Regions from separate parts of the Microbacterium proteolyticum genome, predicted to be linked through region 2. Evidence: predicted binding sites of a transcription regulator. Region 2 holds the regulator's gene; the other holds the start of a gene.
What was found. The regulator HspR, encoded in region 2, represses chaperone genes until heat shock. The targets are predictions, from matches to a motif close to AAGTTGAGTCNNNNNGACTCAACTT.

Region 1 (14,992 bases), 1.2 Mb from region 2:
AGCGCCGGGACGGTGCCCACCTGGGTGCCGACGAGCGTGATGATCACGGGCGCGAGCACCCAGATGATCTCCTGCAGCGACGCGTCGAGCGAGTAGAGCGGGGTCAGCTGCGACGACGGGACCATCTTGGGGTAGATGGTGCGGACGGCCGACTGCACCGGGGGAGTGGAGAGTCCGCCGATCAGGCCGAGGACCATGTACACCGGGAGCGGCACGACGAGCAGTGCCATCGCGGCGATCGCGGCCGCGCAGAAGACGAGCGTGACGGTGAGGACGCGGCGCATGCCCCAGCGGCCCATCCACCGGCTCGTGACCGGCCCGGCAACCGCCTGGCCGACGCTCGTCGCGGCGAGCACGAGGCCCGCGGCGCCGTAGGAGCCGGTGACGTGCTCGATGTGCAGGAGCACGGCGAGGCTGATCATGCCGTTGGGGAAGCGAGCCGTCAGCTGAGCGGCGATGATGCGCCCCACGCCCGGGGTTCTGAGGAGTACGCGGTAGCCGGCCACTGCACCACGGTACCGGGTGCCCCCGACACGGCGAGCGGGCGGTGCGATCCACTCGGGATCGACACGCCGCGACACGCCGAAGCGAGATATCCACCCCCTGTGCGATGTCGGAACCCCCGTCTAGCGTCCGAGCTGTGGATGGATGCCGGAAGGAGGCGCGAGATCCGCGGAACGACGGGCATCGACGAGGCCGAAATCGGTGCGTTCCCTGTGGATGAAATGGTGGACAACCTGTGTTGTACATGGGGAGAGCGGTGGAAAATCACATCCGTGTAACTACTACCCCTTGTGGTTCCCCCCGATGTCCGTCCCCATATGTAGTATTGAGCTCCCGGCCCGCCCCGAGCGACCGGACGAAGATTTTCCAGGGGAGAGAGAGAACGAAATGGCGATCACGGTCTACACCAAGCCTTCCTGCGTCCAGTGCAACGCGACGTACCGCGCACTCGACTCGAAGGGCATCGAGTACAACGTGCTCGACGTCACCGAAGACCCCGCGGCCCTCGAGCAGGTCAAGTCGCTGGGCTACCTGCAGGCCCCCGTCGTCATCACCGACGAGGACCACTGGTCGGGCTTCCGTCCCGACAAGATCGACGAGCTGGCTTCGCGCCTGGCCTGATCCCCGACGGGCTCAGAGGGTTCTCATGAGCGCTGTCCTGTCGGAGACCGAGGCTCCGCTGCTCGTCTACTTCTCGAGCGTGTCGGGCAACACCGCACGTTTCATCGAGAAGCTCGGCAAGCGGGCACTCCGCATCCCCCTGCGACCGACCGACCCGCCGCTCCACGTCGACGAACCCTTCGTACTGGTCACCCCCACCTACGGAGGGGGCGTGGGCCGCGGTGTCGAGAAGGGCGCCGTTCCCAAGCAAGTCATCCGCTTCCTCAATGAGGAGCGCAACCGACGTCACATCCGCGGGGTCATCTCCGCGGGCAACACCAATTTCGGCGACGCGTTCTGCCTCGCCGGAGACGTCATCAGCCGCAAGTGCTCCGTGCCGCACTTGTATCGCATCGAAGTATTCGGCACACCAGAAGACGTCGAGCACGTCACCGAAGGATTGGAACAGTGGTGGAAGTAGGGCTGAGCGACGTGGACTTCAAGACCGAGGTGCGTTTCGAGGGGCTGGATTACCACGCCCTGAACGCGATGCTGAACCTGTACGACGCCGACGGGAAGATCCAGTTCGACGCCGACAAGCGTGCTGCGCGGGAGTACTTCCTGCAGCACGTCAACCAGAACACCGTCTTCTTCCACTCCCTGAAGGAGCGTCTCGACTACCTCGTCGAGAAGGAGTACTACGAGCCCACCGTGCTCGCGAAGTACTCGATGGACTTCATCCAGGAGCTCAACGACCGTGCCTACGGGGCGAAGTTCCGCTTCGAGACCTTCCTCGGCGCGTTCAAGTACTACACGAGCTACACGCTGAAGACCTTCGACGGCAAGCGTTACCTCGAGCGCTTCGAGGACCGCGTCGTCATGACCGCCCTCGCCCTCGCCGACGGTGACCAGCGCCTCGCGGTCCAGCTCGTCGACGAGATCATCTCCGGTCGTTTCCAGCCCGCGACCCCGACGTTCCTCAACGCCGGCAAGGCCCAGCGCGGCGAGCTCGTGTCGTGCTTCCTGCTGCGCATCGAAGACAACATGGAGTCGATCGCCCGCGGCATCAACTCCGCCCTCCAGCTGTCCAAGCGCGGCGGTGGCGTCGCGCTGCTGCTGTCGAACATCCGCGAGGCGGGCGCGCCGATCAAGCAGATCGAGAACCAGTCCTCGGGCATCATCCCCGTGATGAAGCTCCTCGAAGACAGCTTCAGCTACGCCAACCAGCTCGGTGCGCGCCAGGGCGCCGGTGCGGTGTACCTCAACGCGCACCACCCCGACATCCTGCGCTTCCTCGACACCAAGCGTGAGAACGCCGACGAGAAGATCCGCATCAAGACGCTCTCGCTCGGTGTCGTCATCCCCGACGTCACGTTCGAGCTCGCCAAGAACGGCGAGGACATGTACCTCTTCTCGCCGTACGACGTCGAGAAGGTCTACGGCAAGCCGTTCGGCGACATCTCGGTCACCGAGAAGTACCGCGAGATGGTCGATGACCCGCGCATCAAGAAGACGAAGATCAACGCGCGCGAGTTCTTCCAGACCCTCGCCGAGATCCAGTTCGAGTCGGGCTACCCGTACATCATGTTCGAGGACACGGTGAACAAGGCGAACCCCATCGCCGGTCGCATCAACATGTCGAACCTGTGCTCGGAGATCCTGCAGGTCAACACCCCGACCACGTACAACGAAGACCTCTCGTATGACACCATCGGCAAGGACATCAGCTGCAACCTCGGCTCGATGAACATCGCCCTGGCGATGGACGGCGGCGACCTGGGCCTCACGGTCGAGACGGCGATCCGCGCCCTCACCGCCGTCAGCGTCCAGAGCCACATCGCCTCGGTGCGCTCGATCGAAGACGGCAACGACCGTTCGCACGCCATCGGCCTCGGTCAGATGAACCTGCACGGCTACCTCGCTCGCGAGCACGTCCACTACGGCTCCGAAGAGGGCACCGACTTCACGAACATCTACTTCTACACCGTGCTGTTCCACGCGCTGCGGGCCTCGAACCGCCTCGCGATCGAGCGCGGCACGGCCTTCGACGGCTTCGAGAACTCGACCTATGCGTCGGGGGAGTTCTTCGACAAGTACACCGACCAGGTGTGGGAGCCGCAGACGGCCAAGACGAAGGAGCTCTTCGCCGGCGTGCAGATCCCCACGCAGGACGACTGGCGCGAGCTGAAGGCATCCGTCCAGCAGCACGGCATCTACAACCAGAACCTCCAGGCCGTGCCGCCGACCGGTTCGATCTCGTACATCAACAACTCCACGAGCTCGATCCACCCGATCGCGTCGAAGATCGAGATCCGCAAGGAAGGCAAGCTCGGTCGCGTCTACTACCCGGCGCCGTTCATGACGAACGACAACCTGGAGTACTACCAGGATGCCTACGAGATCGGCTACGAGAAGGTCATCGACACGTACGCCGCCGCCACGCAGCACGTGGACCAGGGCCTGTCGCTGACGCTGTTCTTCAAGGACACCGTCACCACCCGCGACATCAACAAGGCCCAGATCTACGCGTGGAAGAAGGGCATCAAGACGATCTACTACATCCGCCTCCGTCAGCTGGCGCTCGAGGGCACCGACATGACCGAGTGCGTCTCGTGCATGCTCTGATCCGCTGATCACGATTTCTTATTGAGGACACCATGGCTGAGAAGCTGCAGCTGCTGAACCACGTTCAGGCCATCAACTGGAACCGCATCCAGGACGAGAAGGACCTCGAGGTCTGGAACCGTCTCGTCAACAACTTCTGGCTGCCCGAGAAGGTGCCGCTGTCCAACGACATCCAGTCGTGGAACACGCTGACGCCCGACGAGCAGACGCTGACGATGCGGGTCTTCACGGGCCTGACGCTGCTCGACACGATCCAGGGCACCGTGGGCGCGGTCTCGCTCATCCCCGACGCGATCACACCCCACGAGGAGGCGGTGTACACCAACATCGCGTTCATGGAGTCGGTGCACGCCAAGAGCTACTCGTCGATCTTCTCGACGCTGTGCTCGACGAAGGAGATCGACGAGGCGTTCCGCTGGTCGACCGAGAACGAGTTCCTTCAGAAGAAGGCGCACATCGTCATGGACTACTACCGTGGCGACGACCCGCTCAAGCGCAAGGTCGCCTCCACGCTCCTGGAGTCGTTCCTGTTCTACTCGGGCTTCTACCTGCCGATGCACTGGTCGAGCCGCGCGAAGCTCACCAACACCGCCGACCTGATCCGCCTCATCATCCGTGACGAGGCCGTGCACGGCTACTACATCGGCTACAAGTTCCAGCGCGGTCTGGAGCAGGTCGACGAGGCGCGTCGCGAAGAGATCAAGGACTACACGTTCTCGCTGCTGTACGAGCTGTACGACAACGAGGTGCACTACACGCAGAGCCTGTACGACTCGGTGGGCCTCAGCGAAGACGTGAAGAAGTTCCTCCACTACAACGCCAACAAGGCGCTGATGAACCTCGGCTACGAGGCGATGTTCCCGGCGTCGGTGACGAACGTGAACCCGGCGATCCTGTCGGCCCTGTCGCCCAACGCCGACGAGAACCACGACTTCTTCTCGGGTTCGGGTTCGTCGTACGTCATCGGCAAGGCCGAGGCGACGGAAGACGACGACTGGGACTTCTGATCCGGTCATGACGAAGGGCCCCGCGCGAGTGATCGCGTGGGGCCCTTCGTCGTATCGAGGTTCAGGTCAGATCGACCGTCTCCGACCCCGCGTTCGCCTTCACCGAGGCGATGCCGTTCTGCGCGGATGCCTTCGACTCGTAGGCCTCGCTCGATGCGATGACCTGCCCGTTCGAGGCCTTCAGCCGGAAGCGGTACTTGCCCGCCTTGTCGGTGTACAGCTCGTACTTGCCTGCCATGGTTCCTCCCCCGTTGGAGTTCCTGCGAACGAGGACATCATGGCGCTGACGGACGCCTGGCGCAACGAGCTTTTCAGCCCACCCACTCCCGCGCCTCGAGCCGCCCCAGCAGCACCTCGACGGCCGATCCCTCCATGCCGCGCACCCACCGCTGCGTCGACGACGCGCGTGACGACACGGTGCGTCCGCGCTCGCCGCCTGCGAGCCGCACCTCCACCTGCCCCGCGGCGACGCTCACCCCGCGCAGCACGCCCGCCGCGACCATCGCGGCGAGCGGGTCGTGCAGCGCGCAGCGGCGGTCGGGGAAGACGCGGCCCTCGTAGAAGTCGAGGTAGGCCGGCAGCATCGCGGCCAGCGCCTGGGGCACGGCGCCCGGGATCGCTTCGAGGCGCACGAGGTCGGTGGCATCCAGGGTTTGGGTCATCGTGACGTCGAGGGGGACGAGGGTGGTGTCCCAGTCCTGCGCGAAGACGACCGCGGCCGATTCGGGGTCGTTGTGGATGTTCGCCTCGGCCCACGCCGTCACGTTGCCGGAGTGGGCGAACGCTCCGCCCATGACGACGAGCCGGTCGAACGCGGCGACGCCGGGCGTCTCGGCGTAGGCGGCGAGGTTCGTCAGCGGACCGAGGGCCAGGACGGTGAGGTCCGGATGCCGTGCGGCCAGGTGGTCGATCAGCTCGACGGCGGCGCGGGTGTCGGGGGAGCGGTCGGCGGCGGCCCACGCGATCCCGCCGACGCCGTCTTCGCCGTGCACGTGCGGCGCCCCGCCGGCGTAGTCGCGCCCGCGGAAGTGGTGCGCACCGACGGCGACGGGGATGTCGTGGACCCCGGCGAGATCGAATAGCGTCAGGGTGTTGGCGGCGCCGCGGGCGGCATCCGTGTTCCCGGAGACGGTCGTGACGCCGACGATCTCGACCGCGGGCTCGGCCAGCAGGTACGCGAGGGCGAGGGCGTCGTCGATGCCGGTGTCGCAATCGACGAGGATCGGGCGGCGGCTCACGCGGGCACCCCGTAGGTATCGAGGAGACCAAGCGCGGGTTGTGACGCGTCGTCCGCGACGGCGGCGGCTCCGACGGCGCACGCTCGTGCGAGCGCGAGGTCCTGAGCGTCGCCGCGCAGCAGACCGACGACCAAGGCCGCGCAGAACGCGTCGCCGGCGCCGACGGTGTTGCGGACGGTGGTCGAAACCCCCGGTGCGGATGCCACGAGCTCGCCGTGGCGGTACAGCCGTGCGCCCTCGGCTCCGAGCGTCACGCACAGGAGGGGAGCGTCGTGCACCGCGGGGAGCTGGGCGTACTCCGTCTCGTTCACGATCACCAGGTCGGCCCGCTCGAGCACGCCCTCGGGGAGCGGACGCGCGGGAGCGGCGTTGAGGGCGAAGAACCCGGCGGCTTCCGCGGCTGCGGAGATCACGGCGTCCGACACCTCCAACTGCGCGAGCACGGCGGAACCGGGCTCGATCCCGAGGGCGTCGGCGTCGATCGCGGCGTTCGCGCCGGCGCACACGACGATCGAGTTCTCGCCGGTGGCATCCACGACGATCAGGGCGGTGCCCGTGGCGGCGTCGGACGTCTGCACGGTCGACGCGTCGACACCGACGGATGCCAGCTGCTCGCGCACTCCGCGTCCATCGAGGTCGTCGCCCACGGCGCCCACCAGGCGCACCGCGGCTCCGAGGCGCGCGGCTGCGACGGCCTGGTTCGCGCCCTTGCCGCCAGGTCCGCGCTGGAGGACCCCGTCGGCCACGGTCTCGCCGGGGCCGGGTGCGCGCTGAACGCGCGCGGTGAGGTCGACGTTGATCGCGCCGACGACGGTCAGGGCGACGGGGGTGGGTCCCGGCATCCGGGTCTCCTTCGGGGTCAGGCGGTCGAGCGACGCCGCAGCGCGGCCGAAACGATCGCGACGATCGTGCCGACCGCCACGCCGATCACGGTCTCGAGCACGCGGTCACGCAGCAGCATGTCGGGCGTGGCGGGGGAGGCGAGCGAGATCATGAGGAGCGCGAGCGGTGTGATGAACACCATCGCGATGCCGTAGTTGCGGCCGACGAACAGCTCGGCGCCCACCTGCATCGCCACGGCCACGACGAGAATCGCCCACGGGGGCAGCTGCAGCGCCAGCAAGCCCGCGGCAATCAGGACGCCGACGAGGGTGCCGACGAGCCGCTGGGTTCCGCGGATGAGCCGCGCGGTCACGTGGGCGCCCCCGACCGCGGCCACGGCGCCGACCATCGCCCAGTACCAGTGCGTCCCGATGAGCAGGACGCCCGCGATCCCGGCAAGGAGCGCAGCCACCCCGACCGTCGCGGTCATCTCCCACGCGACAGCGCCGATCGGCGGGGATATCCGCTTCGGGCGTCGCCACGACCCGCGTCGCGCGAGCACGAACGCCGTCGTCACGAGCAGGCTCCACACCACGCTGCTCACCCCGACCAGCAGCACCATGCCGAACGTCGCCGCCGTCGCCGGGAAGCTCGCGCACGCTCCCGCGGCGAACACCGTGAAGAGCGCGCCGGGCGGATGCCACTGCGCCCGGTACGCGAAGAGCGTCACGGCCGCGGCGAGCAGGGCGACGACGACCACGCTCGCGAGCGGAGGAGCCGACAGCCCCGACAGCAGCGTCCCGAGCAGCATCGAGAGCACGAGGATGCCGCCCGCGGTGGCCTGCATCCGCACGCGCGTCCGCGGCGGGTCGAGGCGCCCGTACAGCGCCGCGAAAGCCCCGAACGAGGCGTAGACGCTGAGGTCCAGTCGGCCGATCAGCAGCAGCACGAGCAGGGGGACGCCGACGCTCAGGGCGGCACGGGCTGCGACGCGGTGATCCCCGCGGTGCGGGCCGATGCGGATGACCCCGGTCCACACGCGTCCCCGGGATTCCGCCACCCGACCAGCCTACGCGGCGGGGGCGGAGGTCAAGGCCCTGGCATCCGTCCGCCGCTGTGGTGGGGTGGAGCCATGGATGCCGACCGCGACCTGCCGCCCATCGATCCCGGCCCCGAGCCCGACACGTCCACCGCGGCCCAGGGTGAGAAGTCGGATCCGACGCTGGACCACGACGACGAACCGATCGAGTGAGTGCGGGCTGCCTCGACGTCGAACAGTGCGGCGGGTGCGCGCCGGGGCCTTTCCGTAGGGTGGGAAGCCCCGCACCCGAACGAGGAGAGACGTGTTCCGCACGCCCCTGACCCTGTTTCGCACACTCGCGATCGCCGAGGCCATCTCGTGGACCCTGCTGATCGCTGGTCTCATCCTCCGCGCCACCGCCGACCTGTCGATCGCGGTGACGATCGGAGGTGGCATCCACGGGTTCGTCTTCCTCGCGTACGGGGCGACCGCGGTGCTCGTCGCGCTGAATCAGCGTTGGGGCGTCGGGCCGGCGGCTGTCGCGATCGTCAGCGCCGTGATCCCGTACGCCACCGTGCCGACCGAGCTGTGGCTGCACCGCACCGGACGGCTGCGCGGAGCGTGGCGGCTCGACGCGGGCGACGACCCGCGCGACCAGCGGCCTCTCGACCGGCTGCTGCGGTTCTTCCTGCGGCGGCCCTGGGTGCTCGGCATCCTGATCGCGGTCGTCGTCGCGCTCATCTTCGCCGTGCTGCTGGTCGTCGGCCCGCCGGGTGGCAAGAGCTGAGGGATTGTCGCGGCGGCAGTGGCTGCTGCTGCCGGCTGCTGCCGGACCATGTCCCAGTTGCGGTGGTTCTGGGCTGCGGAGACCGACGGTTTGTGGGACGCGCGCCGTCGGAAGTGGGACGAGGGGTGTCGCGGGCGCCGCTGAGGTGCTGCGGCGGTGGGACCGTGTCCCCGTTTCGGTGGTTCTGGGCTGCGGAGACCGACGGTTTGTGGGACGCGCGCCGTCGGAAGTGGGACGAGAGGCCTGAGGGTCAGCGCCGCGTCGAGACGGTGACCGTGAACTTGCGGTCGCGCGCGACCTGACGGGTCGGACCGACGAGGCGCTCGAGCGCGGGACGGTACTGCAGCGCGGAGTTCCACACGACCCACAGCTCTCCGCCGGGCGCGAGCACGCGCGCCGCGTCGGCGAACATCCGCGGCGCGACGCCCTCGGTGATCGCACCTCCGGTGTGGAACGGCGGGTTCAGCGCGATGAGCGACGCGCTCGCGTCGGGCCGCGAAGCGAGCAGGTCGTCGCGCACGACCTCGACCCGGTCGGCGACCCCGTTGGCCGCGGCCGTCGCGCGGGCGGACGCCGCCGCGATCGCGGACTGATCCGTGGCGATGACCCGGACCGACGGATGCCGCAGCGTCCACGCCGCGGCCACGACGCCGGTGCCGCAGGCGAAGTCGATCGCGCCGTCGACGGGGTCGGGGAGGTGCGCGAGGAGGAGGCGCGTGCCGATGTCGATCGACGCTCCGGCGAAGACGCCGCCGAAGGCGCGCACCTCGAGGCCGTCGACGGTCGCGGCCTCCGGCTGCGGCTCGGCGCCGTCATGCGGACCGCGGGCGACGAGCACGCGCGACTTCTGCCGCGCGTGCGTGACGTCGACGCGCGTGAAGTGCTCGCGCAGCACGTCGTTCATCGTGGGCGTCATGTACTTCAGCCGCCCGCCGGCGAACACCACGACGTCGGGGTGCGCGTACGCGGCGATGAGCCCGGCGATGTCGTGGAGCGCGCGCAGGGCGCGGGGGAGACGGAGCAGGACGACGCGCGCGTCGCGGACGAGCTCGGCATCCAGGTCGTGGTGCGTGAAGGTTCCGTCGAGCCCGGCGCGGTCGGCGTTGGCGGACAGCGCCTGCTCACCGGTCAGGGCGTCCTGATGAACGCGGATGCCACGCGCCCCGGGCGCGGCTGCGCCGAGGGTGAGGGCGCCGTACGCATCGTCGATGACGACGAGTCCGCCGTCGGGGATGTCCGCCCGCGCGGCGGCGGATTCGTCGAGGATCAGGCGGTCGGCGGCATCCACCGCCACCAGATCGGGACCCTCGAGGTCGGGCCAGCGGCGCAGGTCGTCGAGAGAGAAGGGCGCCGAGGCGTCGTGGGCGGCGATTACCGGGTGCCGAAGTGGAAGGGCAGCGCCAGCGACGCGGCGACCAGCAGGATGCCGAGGGCGAAGACCAGCGCGGGGACGGCGGTCGAGAACGACAGACCGAACAGCAGCATGCCGCCGACGAACAGGATGAGCGAGACGATGAACATAGGGGATCCCTTCGGTCGCTCCAGGCTATCGTGCCGCGTCGGGCGTCCGGTGCGCCGGGGTCGGCGTCTCGCGGAGAGCCGCGTGCGTCCAGAGCGTGCTCCCGGCCACCGCGGCCGGCATCACCGCGACCGCGCCCAGCGGGACGAGGAAGCACAGCTGCGTCGCGACACCGAAGCCGAGGGCCCGCGCGCGGTTCTCGCGCAGCACCGCCCGGCGTGCCCGGCGATCCAGCCCCCGGGCGGAAAGGGCGCGGGAAGTCAGCTCGTCGGCGAGGAGCCAGCCGGTGAGCAGCACGCCGACGACGAACCCGAGGACCCCGCCGACGAAGGGGATGAGGCCGAGGAGCCATGCGGCGAGCGCCGCGAACGCGCCGCGCACGATGAGGCGCACCGCGTCTCCGGCGGCGCGCCAGAAGCCGTAGTCGGCATCCGGGACCTTGCCGGTGGCGGTGAGCTCGGTGGCGCGCCAGATGCGGTCGTAGAAGGGTTCGCCGACCGCGAGGGTGACGGCGGTGAACGACACGATCGCGAGGAACGCGGCCGCCCCGAAGGAGGCGACGGCGATCGCGGTGCGCAGGACGGTGGCCCACAGCGGATCCCAGGTGTTCGCGAAGGGGGTCCAGTCGTCCACGACCTCGCCGAGGAGGATGCCCCAGCCGACGAGCGCCGCGCCGAAGACGAGGCCGACGAGGAAGCCGGGGATGAGGCCGAGCGCCATCGCACCGGGGGAGCGGCGCCACTGGCCGAGGCCGCGGAGGAGCATCCGGGCGCCCTGGAGGAACTCGCGCATCCGGGCATTCTCGCAGAGGTGCCGGGGAACGTCGGGGGCCGCTGTCAAGATGTGCGCATGCGCATCCGCACCACTTCGACTCAGCGCACCTACCGGTACGTGCGCCTGACGATCCTCGCGGCGACGCTGCTGCTGGCCGTCGCGGTCGCGGTGGAGCAGATCACGGGCGGGTCGTTGCCGTCGCTCAGCGCGGCGTACTACACCCCGGCGGGACCGATGTTCGTGGCGGGGCTCTTCGTGGTGGCGGCGGCGTTCGTCGCGCTCTCGGGGCACAGCGTCGAACAGGGGCTGCTCGACGTCGCCGCGGTCCTGGCGCTCGTGATTGCGGTCGTCCCCACGACCGTCGAGGCCGAGGCGTGTGGGGAGGCCGTGCGGTGCGTCCCGCCCGCGGTCCTCCCCGCCATGCTCAACAACGGCGTGAGCGTGGCATCCGTGGTGCTCGTCGGGGTGGTCGCGGGGGTCGTGCTGTCGATCGTGCAGGGGACGATGTCGCGCGGGGCCGCCCTCACCGCGGCGGCGGTGGGGGTCGTGGTCCTGGGGCTCGGGACGTGCGCGCTCGTCGCACCCGGAGCGTTCCTCCTCTTCGCGCACAACACCGCCGCGGTGGGCTTCTTCCTCCTCATCGGCGCGGTGGCCGCGATCGCGGCGTGGCGACCGCAACGCGCGCCGGAGCGCTTCCGTCCCGCGTACGCGGCGGTGGCACTCGGCATCCTGATCGCCCTCGCCGGGCTCGCCGCGGCGCTCGTGCTCGCCATCGCGGGAGGGGACGTCACGCGTCCCGTGCCGTGGGTGTTCCTGGGGGAGTCGCTGGCGCTCGTGCTGTTCGCGGTCTTCTGGCTGCTGCAGACGGCGGAGCTGTGGAACGAGCCCGATCCGCGGCTTCGCGCGTGAGGGGCAGGAGCCGGGAATATCCTCGGAGCCCGTCCGTTGAACTTGATACGCAGCCACTCAAGTCGCAAACTTGAGTCGACTCCACTCACGTATCACAGGAGACGGAATTGCCCGAAGATGTCACCCCCGGCGCCGGGGACAACGGTGCCCAGTCGTTCGACGAGTTCCTCGCGCGCTACCTCGCCGGTGAGCGGGCGCGCGCCGAGCGTTCGATCGACCTCAGCCGGTTCCTGAGCGCCCGCACGCAAGAGGCGCTCCAGGACGCCGGTCGCTACGCGCTCGCCCGCGGTCAGCACGAGCTCGACGCTCTGCACGTCCTGCACGTGCTCGTCGGGCAGTCGCCCGCGCGCGAAGCCGTCGCCCGACTCGGTGCCGACCCCGCCGCGATCGCCCGCGCCGCCGAGAGCCGCCTGCCGGCCGCCGGTCCCGCCGCCGACGTCGACGGCGCCGTCGTGGCGGGATCGGTCCAGCGCGCGCTGTTCCACGCCTTCCAGGTGGCCCGGGCCGCGGGATCCACGTACGTCGACCCCGACCACCTCTTCTTCGCGCTGGTGCTGGCGCAGGACGCCCCCGCCGGGCAGATCCTCGCGCAGGCCGGCGTCACCGCCGAGGCCCTGACCCAGGGCGTGCGCGAGACCGTCGTCGGCGGCGAGCAGACCGCGGCGCCGGAGGAGACGGCATCCACGACCCCGAACCTCGACCGCTTCGGCACCGACCTCACCGCGCTCGCCGCGGCCGGCCGCCTCGACCCCGTGATCGGACGCGCCGACGAGATCGAGCAGACCATCGAGATCCTCAGCCGCCGCACGAAGAACAACCCCGTGCTGATCGGTGAGGCCGGCGTCGGAAAGACCGCCGTCGTCGAGGGTCTCGCCCGCGCGATCGTCGCCGGAGAGGTGCCCGAGCAGCTCCGCGAGACGCGCGTGGTGTCGATCGACCTGGCCGCGATGCTCGCCGGCGCCCGCTACCGCGGCGACTTCGAAGAGCGTCTGACGCAGACGATGGACGAGATCGCCGCGCAGTCCGGCGCTCTCGTCGTCTTCATCGACGAGGTCCACACGATCGTGGGCGCCGGCGCCGGGGGCGAAGGGGCGATGGATGCCGGGAGCATCCTGAAGCCGCGCCTCGCCCGGGGCGAGCTGCACCTGATCGGGGCGACGACGCTCAAGGAGTACCGCACGATCGAGAAGGACCCCGCCCTCGAACGGCGCCTGCAGCCCGTGCGCGTCGGCGAGCCGTCGATCACGGATGCCGTCGAGATCCTGCGGGGTCTGCGCTCCGCGTACGAGGAGCACCACGCCGTGACCTACACGGACGCTGCCCTCCGCGCCGCGGTGGAGCTCGGCGACCGCTACCTGCCCGATCGCGTGCTGCCCGACAAGGCCATCGACCTCATCGACCAGGCAGGGGCGCGGCTGCGCCTGCGCCTCGGCGTCACCGTCGACACCACCGCGCTGGTGGAGCGTCTGGCGACCCTCGAGGCCGACAAGAACGCCGCCGTCTCGGCCGAGCACTACGAGGAGGCCTCGCGCATCCGCGACGAGATCGCCGCGGTGCAGGAGCGGTTGGCGTCCGCGACGTCCGCCCCGCGCCCCGACGCGGTGGTCGACGAGCCCGAAATCGCCGCGGTGATCAGCCGGTCGACCGGCATCCCGGTCTCGCGCCTGACCGCGGGTGAGCGCGGACGTCTCGCCGAGCTCGAGACCGAGCTGCACGCCCGAGTGATCGGCCAGGATGCCGCGGTCACGGCGGTCGCCAAGGCCGTGCGCCGGAACCGCACCGGGATGGGCGACGAGAACCGACCGGTCGGATCTTTCCTGTTCCTCGGACCCACGGGTGTCGGCAAGACCGAACTGGCGAAGGCCCTGGCCGGCTCGCTGTTCGACGACGACGCCTCGGTCATCCGCTTCGACATGAGCGAGTTCGGCGAACGGCACACCGTGTCGCGGCTCATCGGTGCCCCTCCGGGATACGTCGGCTACGACGAGGCCGGGCAGCTCACCGAGCGCGTACGCCGGAACCCGTACTCCGTCGTGCTGTTCGACGAGATCGAGAAGGCCCACCCCGACGTCTTCACGCTGCTGCTGCAGGTGCTCGACGACGGGCGCCTGACCGACGGCCAGGGGCGCACGGTCGACTTCCGCAACACCGTCATCGTGATGACGTCAAACCTCGGCAGCGAGTACCTGGCATCCCGTTCGGGAGCCATCGGATTCACCACCGCCGGACGCGACTTCGCCGACGACGACCTGCGCGACCGGGTCATGGGCAAGCTCCGCGAGGCGATGCGGCCCGAGTTCCTCAACCGCATCGACGACATCGTGATGTTCCGCAAGCTCGAGAAGGCGCAGCTGCGCGACATCGTCCGCCTGCTGCTGGAGCGCACGTCGAAGCGGCTCGCATCGCGCGAAGTCACCATCGAGGTGACGGATGCCGCCGTCGACCGGCTCGCCGACGTCGGGTACGAGCCCGAGTACGGCGCGCGGCCGCTCCGCCGGGTCATCCAGCGTGAGATCGACGACCGCATCGCCGACCTGTTCGTCGCCGGTGACCTGGCCGACGGGGGAGCGGTGTCCGTGGATGCCACGGCATCCGGCTTCGTCGTGCGGGCCGCCGTGGAGGCGCTCGCCGCGTAAGGCCGGCGTCGGGCCCTCGGAACTCTCGGGTTCCGGGGGCCCTCGTCGTGCCGGGGTCGGCCTTGGTGCGTGCCGGATGCGTGCCGGACTCCGGAGTTTCGTGGCACTTTCGGCCCCTGGCCGCGGCGTGGAAGCTGCGGCGCCGAGTTTCTCCGGAGTTCGGCACGCGCCGGGACGGGTGCCCTGAGCGCCCGCGTTGCCGCGCCCCTGCCAGATGTCGGTGGGGCACGGCAGAGTAGGGGCATGAGTCGTATCGGCACGATCTTCAGCCCCTACCCGCACCCGCCCGAGGAACTGCGCGAGGCCGCGCGGGTCGCCGAGGGCGAGGGGGTGCCCGAGCTGTGGCTGTGGGAGGACTGCTTCCGCTCGTCGGCGTGGGCCGCCGCGACCGCCGCGCTCGCCGCCACCGACCACCTGCGCGTGGGCGTGGGCATCGCGCCGTTCCCGCTCCGCAACGTGGCGGCGTCCGCGATGGAGGTCGCCACGATCGAGCGCATGTTCCCCGGACGACTTCTGCCCGGCTTCGGCCACGGCGTGCAGGACTGGATGC
Region 2 (14,992 bases):
CGAATGAGGAGCTTTCCGAGCACGACGTTCTCCGGGAGTCCGATCGGGGCGGCACGACCACCGCGGATCAAGAGTGGCACGAACCTCCGACATCGCGGGAGCGCTTCCGCCGTCGGCGTACGACGACCCCGGCATCGTGGCATCCGGACTCGTAGGCTGGAGCCATGCCCCGACTCCAGGCAGACGCCCCCACCGACCTCTGGGTGCCCGTCACCGGCTCGCTCGGGCTGCGCGGCAGACGCCATCGCAAGGCCGCGATCCGGATGCTGCTGACGCAGGCGAACCGCGCGGTCGGCGCGACCGAGCGCCCGGGCAGCGGGCTTTTCGCCTGGGTGGCGAGTCAGGCCGCGCCGCTCCTCATGCGCCGCGCGGCCGGCCGCGTGCTGGTGTGGGTGTGGCGCAGCGACCCCGACCTGCTCGTCGTCATGGCGCAGTTGCAGGAGGCGACGTCGCAGCTGCGCGCCGCGCGCGCGATGATGCCCATGGAGTACGACGACACCGAGTCGTTCCCCAACCCGCACCTCGGGGTCGGCGAGAAGCTCGCGATGCCGCTTCCCACCGATACGCGCACGCCTCCCTTCGCGACCTACACGTGGGACACGGGCGCGCACTTCGTCACGGTCACCGCCGTGTGCGCCGACCGCGAGCGGTTCGGCACCGTGATCGCGGCCGTCGACGACGTCGCGCGGACGCTCCGGGTCGTGGACGACCTGCGCGTGGGCGAGTCGGCCACGGTGCTGCGGCTCGGTCCGGCCTGACGACGCGACCCCGCTCGACGGTGCGGACCGCGGGCCCTCACCGGTCGGGGTGCGCGAGATCGACCGCGTCGTCGGGCTGAACCCGACGCCGGTCGTGCGCGTGGGCGACGCGCTCGCTCGCCCACGACGAGATCGTCGCGACGATGAGACCGACGAGCACCACTCCCCCGGCCATGAGCACGACGGCGGCGAGTCGACCGACGACCGTGACGGGCGCGTAGTCGCCGTAACCGACCGTGGTCACGGTGCACACGGCCCACCACAGGGCGTCGCCGAACGTGCGGATGTTCGCCCCCGGGGCGTGCCGTTCGGTCTGGAGCACCACGAGGGCGACCTGCCAGATGAGCAGCAGCACGCTGCCGAGACCGTAGATGATCAGCTGCGCGCGCACCGAACTGCCGGCCGTGCGGGTGAAGCTCGTCAGCCGGGTCAGGGCACCCAGCAGCCGCACCGGCCGGAGGATCGGCACGAACACCACGGCGAGATCGAGCAGATGGGCCCGGAACCACACACCCCGCGGCCGCGCCCACAGCAGGCGCACAAGGTAGTCGCCGGCGAAGACGACCTGCACCGCGAGCATGAACGTGAAGGTGACGCCCTCCCAGCGCCCTCGGATGTCGCCGATCACCTGCGCGGTGTAGACGACCACCCACAGCAGGGCGAGGCCGGTGAGCGGCCAGTAGGTCCACGCCTCCCACCGCCGCGTCGCGGCGCTCTCGCCGCGTCGGCCCACCGGGGGAGGAACGGTTGCGAGCGTCATGTTCGCACTCTAGGACCGGCGATCACGCGCTGGCGAGGAGCGCCGGGCGCGGCCCCACAGAACGCGAGCGCCGCGAGCGGCCGCTGCGACACCTGTCGGAGGAGATCGCCGTGTGCCGGAGCCCGATCGGTGGAAGGGTGGAGGCATCCCTCGCCCGTGCATCACCCGGAGGACACGACATGGATGCCGAACGCCGCCGCATCGGCTTCCTTCTGTTCGACGGGGTGAAGGCGTTGGACTTCGTCGGCCCGGCCGAGGTGTTCTCCGAGGCGAATCTCGCGACCGAGGCGTACGAGATCCTGTTCTTCTCGCCCACCGGCGAAGGCGTCGAGGCGTTCATGGGGCTGCGCCTGGGCGTCGATGGCGCGGCCGCGGACAGCGGGCCGCTCGACACGGTGATCATCCCGGGCAGCGAGCTGGCCCCCGCCGTCTTCGACGACCCCGAGTTGCGCGCGGCGATCCTGTCGCTCTCGCAGAGATCGCGGCGGGTCGCCTCGATCTGCAGCGGCGCGTTCGGACTGGCGGCGACGGGCCTGCTCGACGGCTTCCCCGCGACCACGCACTGGAAGTTCGCCGACATGCTCGCCGACCGGTATCCGCTCGTCGCGGTGGACTCGGAGCGCATCTACACGCGGCAGGGCGACATCTACACGTCGGCGGGCGTTGCCGCCGGGATCGACCTCGCGCTCGCCCTGCTCGAGGAGGATCTCGGCACCGACGTCGCGCGCAGCGTCGCGCAGCACCTGCTGGTGTACATGCGCCGCTCGGCGGGGCAGTCGCAGTTCTCCGCGGCGCTGAAGCTCCCGGCTCCGCGGACGCCCCTCGCGCAGGCGGTGGCCGAGTACGTCTCGAACGATCCGACCCGGCCGACGACCGTGACCGGACTGGCCGCGCACGTGAACGTCAGCCCGCGGCATCTCACCCGTGTCATCCGCGAAGAACTCGGCGTCACGCCGAGCGCCTACATCGCGACGCTGCGGCTCGAGCTCGCCGTGAACCAGCTCGAGAACGGGCGTACGGTCGCCGAGTCCGCCGCGGCGGCGGGATTCTCGTCCGCCGCCGCGCTCCGCCGCGCGTTCGTGGACCGGTATCGGACGACACCGTCGGCGTATCAGCGGCGGTTCCGCGCATCGAGCGTCACGGACGCACCGTCCCCCGTGGAGGACGACCTCCCGTCCCCCGCCTGACCCGGGGTCAGAGCGCCTGCCGCCGGGGCACCCCGGACGCGAGGGACGGGGATGCCACGTACTCGGCATCCCCCTCGTCCTCCGCCCGCGCGCGGGCGACGAGATCGCGAAGAGCGGCGACGCCCGGGGTGCGCGGTTCTGCGAAGAAGACCGTGACGGTGTAGCCGGAGGTGCCGGGGACGGCGAGGGTCTCGCTGTGGAGGCGCACCCAGCCGTGCGGCTCGATGTGCACCATCGGCCGTGAGCTGCGGTGCGGGCGGATCTCGCACCGGCTCCAGATCGCCGCGAAGCGCGGGTCGCTCGCCGACAGCCCCGCCACGAGCTCCCGCAGGCGCGGGCTCCGGGGGTCGGCGTAGTACCGCAGCGCGGCGGCGAGCGTCTCGGCCGTCCGACGCCAGTCCGGCTCGGAGTGCGGGTCGGGGAAATGCTCGAACACCGAGACCAGGAGGTTGGAACCGATGCGCAGCTGGTCGGGTGCGAGCAACCGCCCCGGGGCGTTCACGGCGACGACGTCGAGGGTGCCGTTGAGGGCGTAGGCGGGGGTGTCGGCGTACAGGTCGACGAGCATCGCCACGCCCTCCGGGAGGTCGTCCTCCTCGGCCGACGGTGGGCCGTCGCCGGAAAGATCGGCGATGCGGTGGAGATACTCCTCGCCGGGGCCGTCGAGGAGCAGCGCACGGCCGAGCGCCGAGAGCACCTGCCGTGATGGCTGGTGACCGCGGCCCTGCTCGAGCCGCAGGTAGTAGTCGCTGCTGATGCCGGCGAGGTCTGCCACCTCGGTGCGCCGCAGGCCCCGCACGCGTCGGCGCGGCTCCCGCGCGATCCCCACCCGCTCGGGCGTCAACGACTCGCGGCGGTCGCGAAGGAACGCGGCCAACGGCCCCGCGGTGTCGTTCACATCAGCCTCCGGCGAGTAGTGGAATGCTCCCTCCAATTCTCCGTGGGAGCGGTTCCTCCCGTGCTGCACGAACGGACAGGAGTACGTCGCAACCGGACGAGTGCATTGAGAGCCCCCGGGGGCGACGGGATAGCGTTGCCTCATGGGTCGGCCTCGGCAGTACGACGAGCAGAATCTGCTCGATACGGCGCAGGAGCTGTTCTGGACGCGCGGATACGACCGGACCTCGCTCGAGGAGGTCGCCCGTGCATCCGGCGTCGGCACGAGCAGCCTCTACGCGCGCTACGGCAGCAAGCTCGGACTCTTCCTCCGCGTCTTCGGCCGCTACTGCGCGGCTCGCGTCGAGCTCGCCTCCGGCGGTCCGGCGGGACCCAGCGCCGACCTCGAAGCCGCCGCCTCGGAGTACCTCGACCGCGTCGTCTCCGACTGCCTCTCCTACGCGGACCGACGTGGATGCCTCATGCTCAACAGCATCGCCGAGCTCGGCGACCGGTTCCCCGAGGTCCTCGCGGTGGCGGACGCCGCGATCGACGAGATGGAGTCCGCGCTCACCGCACGGCTGTGCGAGACCGCTGACGCCCACCACATCGCCCTCTCGCCCGCAGACGCACGGCGCGCGGCCGAGACCACGGTGCTCGCCTCCCAGGGCATCGTGCAGCTCAGCCGCCTGCGTGTGCCGCCGCGGCGGTTGCGCGAGCTCGCGGCGCGTTCGTCGCGGCTGGTCGCACGCCCGGCCTGACGCCCGGGTGCCCGGGCCCGTCCGCAGCTTCGCCCGCGCCCGGCGGGGTCGGCGCCCGGGCCGTCGGTTCTACGCCAACAGACGCTCCGCGGTGCGCTCGCGCGGCAGCGGCACCGGCGTCACCGCGGCCGGCTCCTCGCGGCGCAGCTCCTCGTCCCACAGCCGCAGGAGCTTGAGGGTCAGGTGCAGCGTGCTCCGCTGCAGGCCGTCGGCCAGGGCCTCGCGGACGGCCTCCGGCATCTGCTCGAGCCGGTAGTACAGCGTCGTGCGGTGGATGTGCAGGCGCTGGCAGGCGACGGAGGCGCGCCCCGCGGCATCCAGGTACGCCTCGACGGTGTCGCGCTGCGTCGAGTCTTCCGCGGACGCGAGGACGAACGCCGCCGGGCACGCCTGCACGAGGAGCGAGCGCGAGCGGGGCAGCGTCTGCACGAGCGCCCAGCCGCCGAGGTCCTCGGCGCGCACCGAGGTCACCTGCTCGGGGAGGGTCGCGCGCAGGTGCGCGGAGCGGATCGCGCGCGAAACCGCGTCATCCACGTCGCCGTCGTCGGGCGACCCCGCCGCCAGCGCGAACCCCCGGGCGGTCATGCCCTGCGCGGCGGCCTCGGCATCCACCGCCCTGTTCCGGGCGTCGAGGTCGAGGGTGCGGGATGCCACGAAGATCGCGGCTCCTCGGTGGGCGCCGACGAACTGCACGGCACCGTGGAGGACGGTCGCCAGGCGGCGCCCGAACGCGACGATGCCCAGTTCCGGTGCCGGGTCGAGCACCACGGCGAGCAGCTCGATGCCGTCGGCGCGGCCGTCGATCCAGCGGCGGGAACGGAGCTCCCACAGCGCATCCCGACGCACGCTCGAGTCGTCGTCGATGAGGTTCGCGAACACGCGGTCGCGGCGCGCCGCGGGACTCGCGCCGGAGGCCATCTCGAGGAGGTGCACCGCGGCGTCGACCACGGCCCACTCGCGCGGCGAGAGGTCGGCACGCGCCGTTCCGCCGATGCGCAGCGCACCACCGCCGAACGCGATGTCGGCGTCGGCATCCGCGGGCTCATCGGCGCGGCGGAGGGTCACGCGTCGACCGAGGGCGTGGGACAACTGATCGATGATCTGCGGCGGGTGCATCGTGCGGCTCCTCACGTGCGGTCCGGGGTGGGTACGGCCCACGGTACGGACGCCCGCCGCGACGCGCGTGGCCCTCTGAGACCCACGGTGGAACGACGACGGCGCGCCCCGGGTGGGAGCGCGCCGTCGGATGCGGAGAACCGATCACTCCTGGATGAACGCCAGGATGTCGGGGTTGATCACGTCGGCGTGCGTCGTGAGCATGCCGTGCGGGTAGCCCTCGTAGATCTTGAGGGTCGAGTTCTGCAGCAGCTCGTGCTGCAGGAGCGCGGCGGCCTTGTACGGCACGACCTGGTCATCGTCGCCCTGGAGCACGAGCACCGGGACCGTGATGGCCTTGAGGTCCTCGGTCTGGTCGGTCTCGGAGAACGCCTTGATGCCGAGGTAGTGGGCCTGCGCGCTGCCGGTCATCCCCTGGCGCCACCAGTTGTCGATGACGGGCTGCGAGGCGGTGACGCCCTCACGGTTGAAGCCGTAGAAGGGGCCGGATGCCACGGCCTCGAAGAACTCCGCACGGTTGGCGGCGAGCGCCTCGCGGAACCCGTCGAACACCGACAGCGGGGTGCCCTCGGGGTTGGTGTCGCTCTGCAGCATGATCGGCGGCACGGCGGCGACGAGCACGGCCTTGGCGACGCGACCCTGCGGCTCGCCGTACTGCGCGACGTAGCGGGCGACCTGGCCGCCACCGGTCGAGTGACCGATGTGGATGGCGTTGTGCAGGTCGAGGTGCTCGACGACGGCGCTGACGTCGCTGGCGTAGTGGTCCATGTCGTGGCCGGTGCCGATCTGCGACGAGCGGCCGTGACCGCGGCGGTCGCTGGCGATGACGCGGTAGCCCTTGTCGAGGAAGTACAGCAGCTGGGCGTCCCAGTCGTCGGACGACAGCGGCCATCCGTGGTGGAAGACGAGGGGCTGGGCGTCGGTGCTGCCCCAGTCCTTGTAGAAGATCTCGGCACCGTCGGTCGTGGTCACAAATGGCATGTCAGCCTCCGCTCGGATGTTCGACGAGCGCCCTCCGGGGGTGTGTTCCGGGGCGTCGCCGGTGAACACGCCTCACTGTAGGAGGGGGTGGGGGAACCGGCATCCGACAATCGTCCGAGAAACGTCCGACCGGCGGCGAGGTGCGGGTCACGCGTCGCCGCGCACCCTCAGCGCGTCCCGGCGCGTCGGCCGTCAGTCCTCGTCGTCGAGCAACCCGCCCGGGCGCCAGAGCACCACGTCGGTCGCCCGCCGCACGCGCGCCCCGTGGCGCAGCGTCACCACCGAACCCGTGGCCCCCGCGGCGAAGACCCGCGCGCCCGGACGCGATTGGCGCTCGGCCATCAGCTGACGCTCCAGGTCGGTGACGCGCCGCGCGAGTTCGTGCACCCGCTCCTCGAGCGCCAGGAGACGCGCGATCGCGGGGAGACTCATCCCCTCGCTCGACAGGCGCGCGACCTCGCGCAACTGCTGCACGTGACGGCTGGAGTACCGCCGCGATCCACCCTGCGTGCGGGCGGGCACGACCAGGCCGAGCCGGTCGTACTGCCGCAGCGTCTGCGGGTGCATGTTCGACAGCTCGGCGGCCACGGCGATCGCGAAGATCGGCGCATCCTCATCGAGTTCCTTGTCGGACACGGCCTCTCCTCTCTCGTGGATCGCGTGCTCCTGGCATCCGATTGTGGCGGATGCCAGGAGCACGGCGTCACTGACGCGCCTTGGCCATCAGGTCGGCGCGGGGATTCTCTTTCGGTTCGAGCGCGTGGAAGCGCTCGAGGGCCTCGCGGGCTTCGTCGCTGAGGTGCTGCGGAACGGCCACCTGGACTTCGGCGAGCAGGTCGCCGGTGCCCTTGGACGAATGGATGCCGCGCCCCTTGACGCGCAAGACGCGTCCGGAGGGGGTGCCCGGTGCGACACGCAGCCGCACGGGCTCTCCCCCGAGGGTGGGCACCTCGATCGTGGCGCCGAGGGCCGCCTCGGTGAAGGTCACGGGGACCGTCAGCCGCAGGTTGAGCCCCTCGCGCGAGAACACCGGGTGGGGTCGGACCGCGACCGTCACGACGATGTCGCCGTTCTCGCCGCCGTCCGGAGACGGACGGCCGCGACCGCGCAGTCGGATCTTCTGGCCGTCGGCGACCCCCGCGGGGATCTTCACCTTGAACGGGACACCGTCCTCGCCCTGCAGGGTGATCGTCTCGCCCTTGGCGGCGGTGACGAAGTCGAGCGTCGTCCGGGCGGTGACGTCGGCTCCGCGCTGCGGTCCACCGAAGCCGCGGTAGCCGCCCGTGGTCTGACCGAACCGGCCGGAGCCGAAGCCGCCGCCCTGCTGGTCGAACATCGAGAAGAAGTCCTCGAAGCCACCGCCGGGAGCGGACGCGCTTCCGCGCTGCTGACCGAACCGGCTGAAGACGTCGTCGAAACCGCCGCCCCCGCCGGCCCCGGGTGCCGAGAAGCGCGCCCCCGAGCCCATGGCCCGGATCTGGTCGTACTCCTCGCGCTGCTCGGGGTCGTTGAGCACCGCGTAGGCCTCGCTGATCTCCTTGAACTTCGCCTCGGCCTTGGCATCACCCGGGTTCGAGTCGGGGTGGTACTGGCGCGCGAGCTTGCGGTACGTCTTCTTCAGATCGGCAGCGCTCACGCCCTTGTCGACACCGAGGACCTTGTAGAAGTCCTTGTCGAACCAGTCCTGACTCGCCATGTGTCCTCCTACTCGACCGGCACGGCGACGACGACCTTGGCCGGTCGCAGCTCGACGGAGCCGAGGCGGTACCCCACCTCGACGACCTCGAGCACCGTGGCCTGGGTCACGCCCGGGGTGGGCGCTTGGAAGATCGCCTCGTGCTGCTGCGGGTCGAAGGGCTCGCCGGCGGTGCCGTACGAGACCACGCCGAGTCGCTCGGCCACGGCCCGCACCTTGTCGCCGATCGCCGCGAAGGGCGTGCCCTCGACGAGGTCGCCGTGCTTCTCGGCGCGGTCGAGGTCGTCCATGACGGGCAGGAGGCCCTTCACGGCCTCGCCCTTCGCGCGTTCGATCTCGCGCTCGCGCTGCTCCTCGGTGCGCCGACGGTAGTTGGCGTACTCGGCCTGCAGGCGCTTGAGGTCGATCAGGAGCGAGGCCTCCTTGTCGGAGGACGCCCCCTCTGCGGCGGCCTCGGGGGTCTGCTCGGCGCCGAGGATGTCCTCGATCGTGAGGCCCTCGGCATCCGGGGTCTGCTCGCCCGACGGCGCGGGGCCGGAGGTGTTCTCCTCCGGCCCCGTCGTCTCGTCAGGACCGGCGCCCGAGCCCTGGGGCTGTTCGTCGTCCTTGTGTGCCATCAGTTCTGTCGCTTACTTCTTCTCGTCGGTCTCGTCGTCGACGACTTCGGCGTCGATGACGTCTTCCTCGGGGTTCGGCGTCTCACCGTTGCCGGGCTGGCCGACGTTCGGGTCGGCCTGCTCACCCTGGGCCTGCGACGACGCGTAGATCGCCTCGCCGAGCTTGCCCTGGCTCGCGTTGAGCTTGTCGAACGCGGTCTTGACCGCGTCGTCGTCGTCACCGGCGAGCGCCGTCTTGAGGGCGTCGACGTCGGCCTGGACGTCGGTCTTGACCTCTTCGGGCAGCTTGTCCTCGTTGTCCTTGATCAGCTTCTCGATCGAGTACGACAGGGTCTCGGCCTGGTTGCGGGTCTCGGCGGACTCGCGGCGCTTCTTGTCCTCCGCCGCGTTCTCCTCGGCCTCGCGGACCATGCGCTCGATGTCCTCCTTGGGCAGCGACGAGCCGCCCGTGATGGTCATCGACTGCTCCTTGCCCGTGCCCTTGTCCTTCGCGGACACGTGCACGATGCCGTTGGCGTCGATGTCGAAGGTGACCTCGACCTGCGGGATGCCACGGGGAGCCGGGGCGATGCCGGTGAGCTCGAAGGTGCCCAGCGGCTTGTTGTCGCGCGTGAACTCGCGCTCGCCCTGGAAGACCTGGATCGCGACCGACGGCTGGTTGTCGTCGGCGGTGGTGAAGGTCTCGCTGCGCTTGGTCGGGATGGCCGTGTTGCGCTCGATGAGCTTGGTCATGATGCCGCCCTTGGTCTCGATACCGAGGCTCAGGGGGGTGACGTCGATGAGCAGCACGTCCTTGCGCTCGCCCTTGAGGACACCGGCCTGGAGCGCTGCGCCCACGGCCACGACCTCGTCGGGGTTGACGCCCTTGTTCGCGTCGCGACCGGTCTCCTTCTTCACCAGCTCGGCGACCGCGGGCATGCGGGTCGAGCCACCGACGAGCACGACGTGCGCGATGTCGTCGACCTTCACGCCGGCCTCGCGGATGACGTCCGAGAAGGGCTTGCGGGTGCGGTCGAGGAGGTCCTTGGTGAGGTCCTCGAACTTCGCGCGGGTGAGCGTCTCGGACAGCGACACGGGGCCCGAGTCGGTCAGCGAGAGGTAGGGCAGGTTGATGGAGGTCGAGGTCGAGCTCGACAGCTCCTTCTTGGCCTGCTCCGCGGCCTCCTTGAGGCGCTGGAGGGCGATCTTGTCGCCCGAGACGTCGACACCGGTGGTGTCCTTGAACTGCTTGATGAGGTAGTCGACGACGCGCTGGTCCCAGTCGTCTCCACCGAGGCGGTTGTCACCGGCGGTGGCGCGCACCTGGATGGTCGAGAAGTCGTCGTCTTTGCCCACCTCGAGCAGCGACACGTCGAACGTTCCACCACCGAGGTCGAAGACGAGGATGAGCTCGTCCTCCTTGCCCTTGTCGAGGCCGTACGCGAGAGCGGCGGCGGTGGGCTCGTTGATGATGCGCAGGACGTTCAGGCCCGCGATCTCGCCGGCCTCCTTCGTCGCCTGACGCTCGGCGTCGTTGAAGTACGCGGGCACCGTGATGACGGCATCCGCGACGCTGTCGCCCAGGTACTCCTCGGCGTCGCGCTTGAGCTTCTGGAGGATGCGCGCGGAGATCTCCTGCGGCGTCCACTTCTTGCCGTCGACGTCGAACGTCCAGTTCGTGCCCATGTGGCGCTTGACGGACGAGACCGTGCGGTCGACGTTGGTGACGGCCTGGCGCTTGGCGGTCTCGCCGACGAGCACCTCGCCGTCCTTGGTGAAAGCGACGACCGAGGGGGTCGTGCGGAAGCCTTCGGCGTTGGCGATGACCTTCGGCTCGCCACCCTCGAGCACGCTCACGACGGAGTTGGTCGTCCCGAGGTCGATTCCCACTGCACGTGGCATATGTGTCTCCTTGATCATGAGTCGGGCGGATGCCACGACTCGGGGTTTCGTAAAGTCTGCTGCGCGGGTTGAGCCGCGATGACTCAAGGCTAACGCAGGCGACTCGGGGCGTCAAGCAGACTTGATATGAATTGGCTCAACTTTTCCAGTGGCGGGTCGGGTCGTCTGGAGCCGGCATCCACGGGTTTGGGGCGCGTTTGTGCGGTTGGGGCGCGAAAAACCACGCCCCGAACGCACAAACGCGCCCCAAAGCGGCCGCGAACCACGACGCCCCCGCGACCGGGCAGGTCGCGAGGGCGTCGAAGGAGGGATGCCGCGGGCTCAGTCGCGATCGTACGAGCGGCGCTGCGGACGCTCGGTGCGCTTCGCGGACCGGCCGCCCTGATCCAGGCGCAGGTCGATGAGGACGCCCGAGATGCGGGTGTCGGTCAGCCGGTTGAGGGTGTCGCGCGGGAGGTCGGCCGGAAGCTCCACGAGCGAGAAGTCCTGGCGGATCTGGATGGCGCCAAAGTCGTTGCGGCGGAGGCCGCCCTCGTTCGCGAGCGCCCCGACGATCTGGCGCGGCTCGACCCGCTGTCGGCGCCCGACGGCGATCCGGTACGTGGCGAACCGGCCGTCGCTGTCGCGGCGTTCGCGGCGCTCCGCGCCCTCGCGGGGCGCACGGTCGCGGTCGCGGTCGCGATCCCGGTCGAAGCGCGGCTGCGACAGCGCTTCTTCCTCCAGCAGGAGGGGCGTGTCGCCCTGCGCGACCACGGCGAGCGCCGCGGCCACGTCGGCCTCAGGCACGTCGTGGTGCGCGACGTAGTGGGCGACCACGTCGCGGAAAGTCGCGATCGCAGCGGTGTCCTCGAGCGCGGTGGTGATCGCGTCGTCGAAGCGGGTGAGGCGCGTGGCGTTGACGTCATCGACGCTCGGCAGCGACATCTCCGTCAGCGGCTGGCGGGTGGCCTTCTCGATCGCGGTGAGCATGCGACGCTCGCGCGGGGTCACGAAGCTGATGGCATCCCCGGTTCGTCCGGCGCGTCCCGTGCGGCCGATCCGGTGCACGTACGACTCGGTGTCGATCGGGAGGTCGTAGTTGACGACGTGACTGATGCGCTCGACGTCGAGACCGCGCGCTGCGACGTCGGTCGCGACGAGGATGTCGAGCTTGCCCGACTTCAGCTGGTTGACCGTGCGCTCGCGCTGCACCTGCGCGACGTCGCCGTTGATGGCGGCGGCGGTGTAGCCGCGGGCGCGCAGCTTCTCGGCGACCGTCTCGGTCTCGTTCTTCGTGCGGGTGAAGACGATCATGCCCTCGAAGTTCTCGACCTCGAGGATGCGGGTGAGCGCATCGATCTTCTGCTGGTACGACACGACGAGGTACCGCTGGGTGATGTTCGCCGAGGTCGTGGTCTTGGTCTTGACCGTGATCTCTTCGGGGTCGTTGAGGTACTGCGCCGAGATGCGGCGGATCTGCGCCGGCATCGTCGCCGAGAAGAGCGCGACCTGCTTGGTGGACGGCGTGTCGGCGAGGATCGTCTCGACATCCTCCGCGAAGCCCATCTTCAGCATCTCGTCGGCCTCGTCGAGCACGAGGTACTTCAGCTCGCTGAGGTCGAGGGTGCCCTTGTCGAGGTGGTCCATGATGCGACCGGGCGTGCCCACGACGATGTCGACGCCGCGGCGGAGGGCCGACAGCTGCTGCCCGTAGCCCTGGCCGCCGTAGACGGGGAGCACCGAGACGCCCTTGATGTGCGCGGCGTACTTCTCGAACGCCTCGCACACCTGCAGCGCGAGCTCGCGGGTCGGGGCGAGCACGAGGGCCTGCGGGTTCTTGTGCCCGGTCTCCATCTGCGACAGCACCGGGAGGGCGAACGCGGCGGTCTTGCCGGTACCGGTCTGGGCGAGGCCGACGACGTCGCGGCCCTGCAGGAGGACGGGGATCGTGGCGGCCTGGATGGCCGACGGGGTCTCGTAGCCGACGTCCTTGAGGGCCTTGAGCACGGCGGCATCCAGTCCCAGGTCGGCGAAGGTGAGCTGCTCGGGGGCGGTGTCCGCCTCTTCGGAGGGGACGGGGTTTTCGGATGCCATGACTCCACGGTAGTGCGCCACCCCGGGAAACCCCCGTTCGAGGCCGCACGAGGGTCTACCCTGAGCCCACGCGCCGCCGACGGCGCGTCCGCGCCGAACGTCTCCGCGCGTTCACCGAAGGGTCCTAGCGTGAGCGACATGTCCACTCCCGGCGCCGCCCCCGCGGCATCCCTCCCCTCCACCGACGGCAAGCGCCCCGTCCTGGCCTGGGCGCTGTGGGACTGGGGTTCGGCGGCGTTCAACGCGGTCGTCACGACCTTCGTCTTCAGCACCTACCTGTCGAGCTCGCTGTTCGTGGACCCCGCGATCGTCGCGGCCGCCGGCGACGACGACCGAAACCCCGCGCTGGTGAAGGCGCTGGCCGAGAACGCGAGCCTCGTCGGCACCGCGCTGATGATCGCGGGCATCGCGGTCGCGCTCCTCGCCCCGGTGCTCGGTCAGCGCAGCGACGGCTCGGGCCGGCGGAAGCTCTGGCTGGCCGTCAACACCGGCGTCATCGTGCTGGCGATGGCGGCGATGGTGTTCGTCCAGGGCACGCCGCAGTACCTCATCCTCGGGGCGACGCTGCTGGCGGTCGGCAACGTCTTCTTCGAATTCGCGAGCGTCAACTACTACGCGATGCTGTCGCAGGTCTCCACGCGCGAGAACATCGGCCGCGTCTCGGGCTTCGGCTGGGGCATGGGTTACGTCGGTGGGATCGTGCTCCTCCTCCTGCTGCTGATCCTGTTCATCCAGGGGTTCGGGAACCCGGATGCCGCGGGCCTGCTCGCCGTGCCGAAGGACGGCGGCCTCAACGTGCGGCTGGCGGTGCTGGCATCCGCGGTGTGGTTCGCGGTGTTCGCGATCCCGGTGCTCGTGCGCGTGCCCGAGATCCCGGCGCAGAACCGGAAGGTGCGGGTGGGCTTCTTCCCGTCGTACGTGCTGCTGTGGGGGACGCTGCGCTCGCTCTGGCGCGACAGTCGTCCGGTGCTGCTGTTCCTCATCGCCAGCGCGATCTTCCGCGACGGCCTCACCGGCGTGTTCACCTTCGGGGCGATCATCGCGGCGCAGGTGTTCGGGTTCTCGTCGACCGAGGTGCTGTATTTCGCCGTCGCCGCGAACGTGGTCGCCGGCATCAGCACGATGTTCGCCGGACGCCTCGACGACCGCTTCGGCCCGAAACGCGTCATCGTCATCTCCCTCGCGGGACTCATCGTGCTCGGCACCGTGATCCTGTTCATCGGCACGTCGCAGACGGCGTTCTGGATCGCGGGCCTCGGGCTCGGCCTCTTCGTCGGACCCGTCCAGTCGGCGAGCCGCACCTACCTCTCACGGGCGACGCCGGAGGGTCGCGAGGGGGAGATCTTCGGCCTCTACGCCACGACCGGTCGCGCGGTGTCGTTCCTCGCGCCGGGGCTGTTCGCGCTGTTCGTCGGGCTCACCGGCGACACCCGCCTCGGCATCCTGGGGATCGTGCTGATCCTCGCCGTGGGCCTGGCGCTGATGATCCCCGTGCAGAACCGCGGCGCCGAGATCCGCTGACACGCGGCCTGCGGGCGGCCTGGGCTTCGGCTTCGGCTTCGGCTTCGGCGTCACGAGAACAGGCCATGCGCCGAGAACAGGGCGATTCCGTCGAGATCGGCCTGTTCCGGCGGCATCCCCTGTTCCGGTGTCTGGGATGCCGCGGGCTCAGTCCTGCGGCCAGGCGTCGGCGAACTTCGCCAGCAGGCGGGCGAAGTCGGCGCGCTCGGCGTCGGTGAAGGACTCGAGCGCGGAGCGCACGGCATCCCGCCGCCTGCCCCGGAGGCTCGAGACGAGGCGCTCGCCCTCGGCGGTGAGCCGCACGCGCGTGCGGCGGGCGTCGTCGGGGTCGGGCTCGCGCTCGACGAGCCGCATCTGCACGCCCTGCTGCACGAGGCGTGACGCGCGGGGCTGATCGACGCCGACCGCGTCGGCGATCTCGCTGACCGACAACGGACCGGATGCCGAGACGAGGGCGTCGAGCATTCGCAGGCGTGCGACGCCGGCGAACCGCCCCTGGCCGGGGTCGGCCCACGGCGGGCCGCCGTGGAACGGGTGCGGACCGTGACCTCGGTGTTCGTGGGCGTGGGGGCCGCCGAAGCCTCCGGCGAACGGGGGGCGCGGCCGCCGACCGCGGAGTTTGGCGAGGGCAGCGGCGATCTCGTCGGCGGGGTCGGCGGTCATGGGCTCGATTTTACATGTCGCTTGACAAGCATCCGGAATACATGTCACAGTACATCCGTTGTCACATGACATGTAACCGGCGAATCTCCCGCCACACGAAAG

Region 1: a site for HspR is predicted at 11,874-11,898, ahead of P8R59_RS17615 (ATP-dependent Clp protease ATP-binding subunit). Genes of this name have one in related genera too.

The regions. Positions count from the first base shown of each region.
Region 1 covers NZ_CP121274.1:3,509,485-3,524,476, reverse strand. Annotated here, with positions in the region: gene P8R59_RS17685 (MFS transporter) at 1-506, opposite strand, end outside; gene nrdH (glutaredoxin-like protein NrdH) at 892-1,125, shown strand; gene nrdI (class Ib ribonucleoside-diphosphate reductase assembly flavoprotein NrdI) at 1,151-1,585, shown strand; gene nrdE (class 1b ribonucleoside-diphosphate reductase subunit alpha) at 1,597-3,729, shown strand; gene nrdF (class 1b ribonucleoside-diphosphate reductase subunit beta) at 3,762-4,736, shown strand; gene P8R59_RS17660 (YegP family protein) at 4,798-4,974, opposite strand; gene P8R59_RS17655 (nucleoside hydrolase) at 5,048-5,974, opposite strand; gene P8R59_RS17650 (PfkB family carbohydrate kinase) at 5,971-6,816, opposite strand; gene P8R59_RS17645 (FUSC family protein) at 6,834-7,856, opposite strand; gene P8R59_RS17640 (DUF3817 domain-containing protein) at 8,140-8,604, shown strand; gene P8R59_RS17635 (class I SAM-dependent methyltransferase) at 8,855-9,901, opposite strand; gene P8R59_RS17630 (hypothetical protein) at 9,976-10,125, opposite strand; gene P8R59_RS17625 (EI24 domain-containing protein) at 10,151-10,915, opposite strand; gene P8R59_RS17620 (hypothetical protein) at 10,973-11,806, shown strand; gene P8R59_RS17615 (ATP-dependent Clp protease ATP-binding subunit) at 11,914-14,442, shown strand; gene P8R59_RS17610 (LLM class flavin-dependent oxidoreductase) at 14,686-14,992, shown strand, end outside.
Region 2 covers NZ_CP121274.1:851,678-866,669, forward strand. Annotated here, with positions in the region: gene P8R59_RS04760 (ABC transporter ATP-binding protein) at 1-23, opposite strand, end outside; gene P8R59_RS04765 (hypothetical protein) at 165-758, shown strand; gene P8R59_RS04770 (potassium channel family protein) at 796-1,518, opposite strand; gene P8R59_RS04775 (GlxA family transcriptional regulator) at 1,698-2,705, shown strand; gene P8R59_RS04780 (helix-turn-helix transcriptional regulator) at 2,713-3,603, opposite strand; gene P8R59_RS04785 (TetR/AcrR family transcriptional regulator) at 3,746-4,342, shown strand; gene P8R59_RS04790 (helix-turn-helix domain-containing protein) at 4,412-5,458, opposite strand; gene P8R59_RS04795 (alpha/beta fold hydrolase) at 5,603-6,439, opposite strand; gene P8R59_RS04800 (heat shock protein transcriptional repressor HspR) at 6,632-7,075, opposite strand; gene P8R59_RS04805 (DnaJ C-terminal domain-containing protein) at 7,143-8,135, opposite strand; gene grpE (nucleotide exchange factor GrpE) at 8,144-8,752, opposite strand; gene dnaK (molecular chaperone DnaK) at 8,765-10,633, opposite strand; gene P8R59_RS04820 (DEAD/DEAH box helicase) at 10,955-12,706, opposite strand; gene P8R59_RS04825 (MFS transporter) at 12,845-14,227, shown strand; gene P8R59_RS04830 (MarR family winged helix-turn-helix transcriptional regulator) at 14,375-14,890, opposite strand.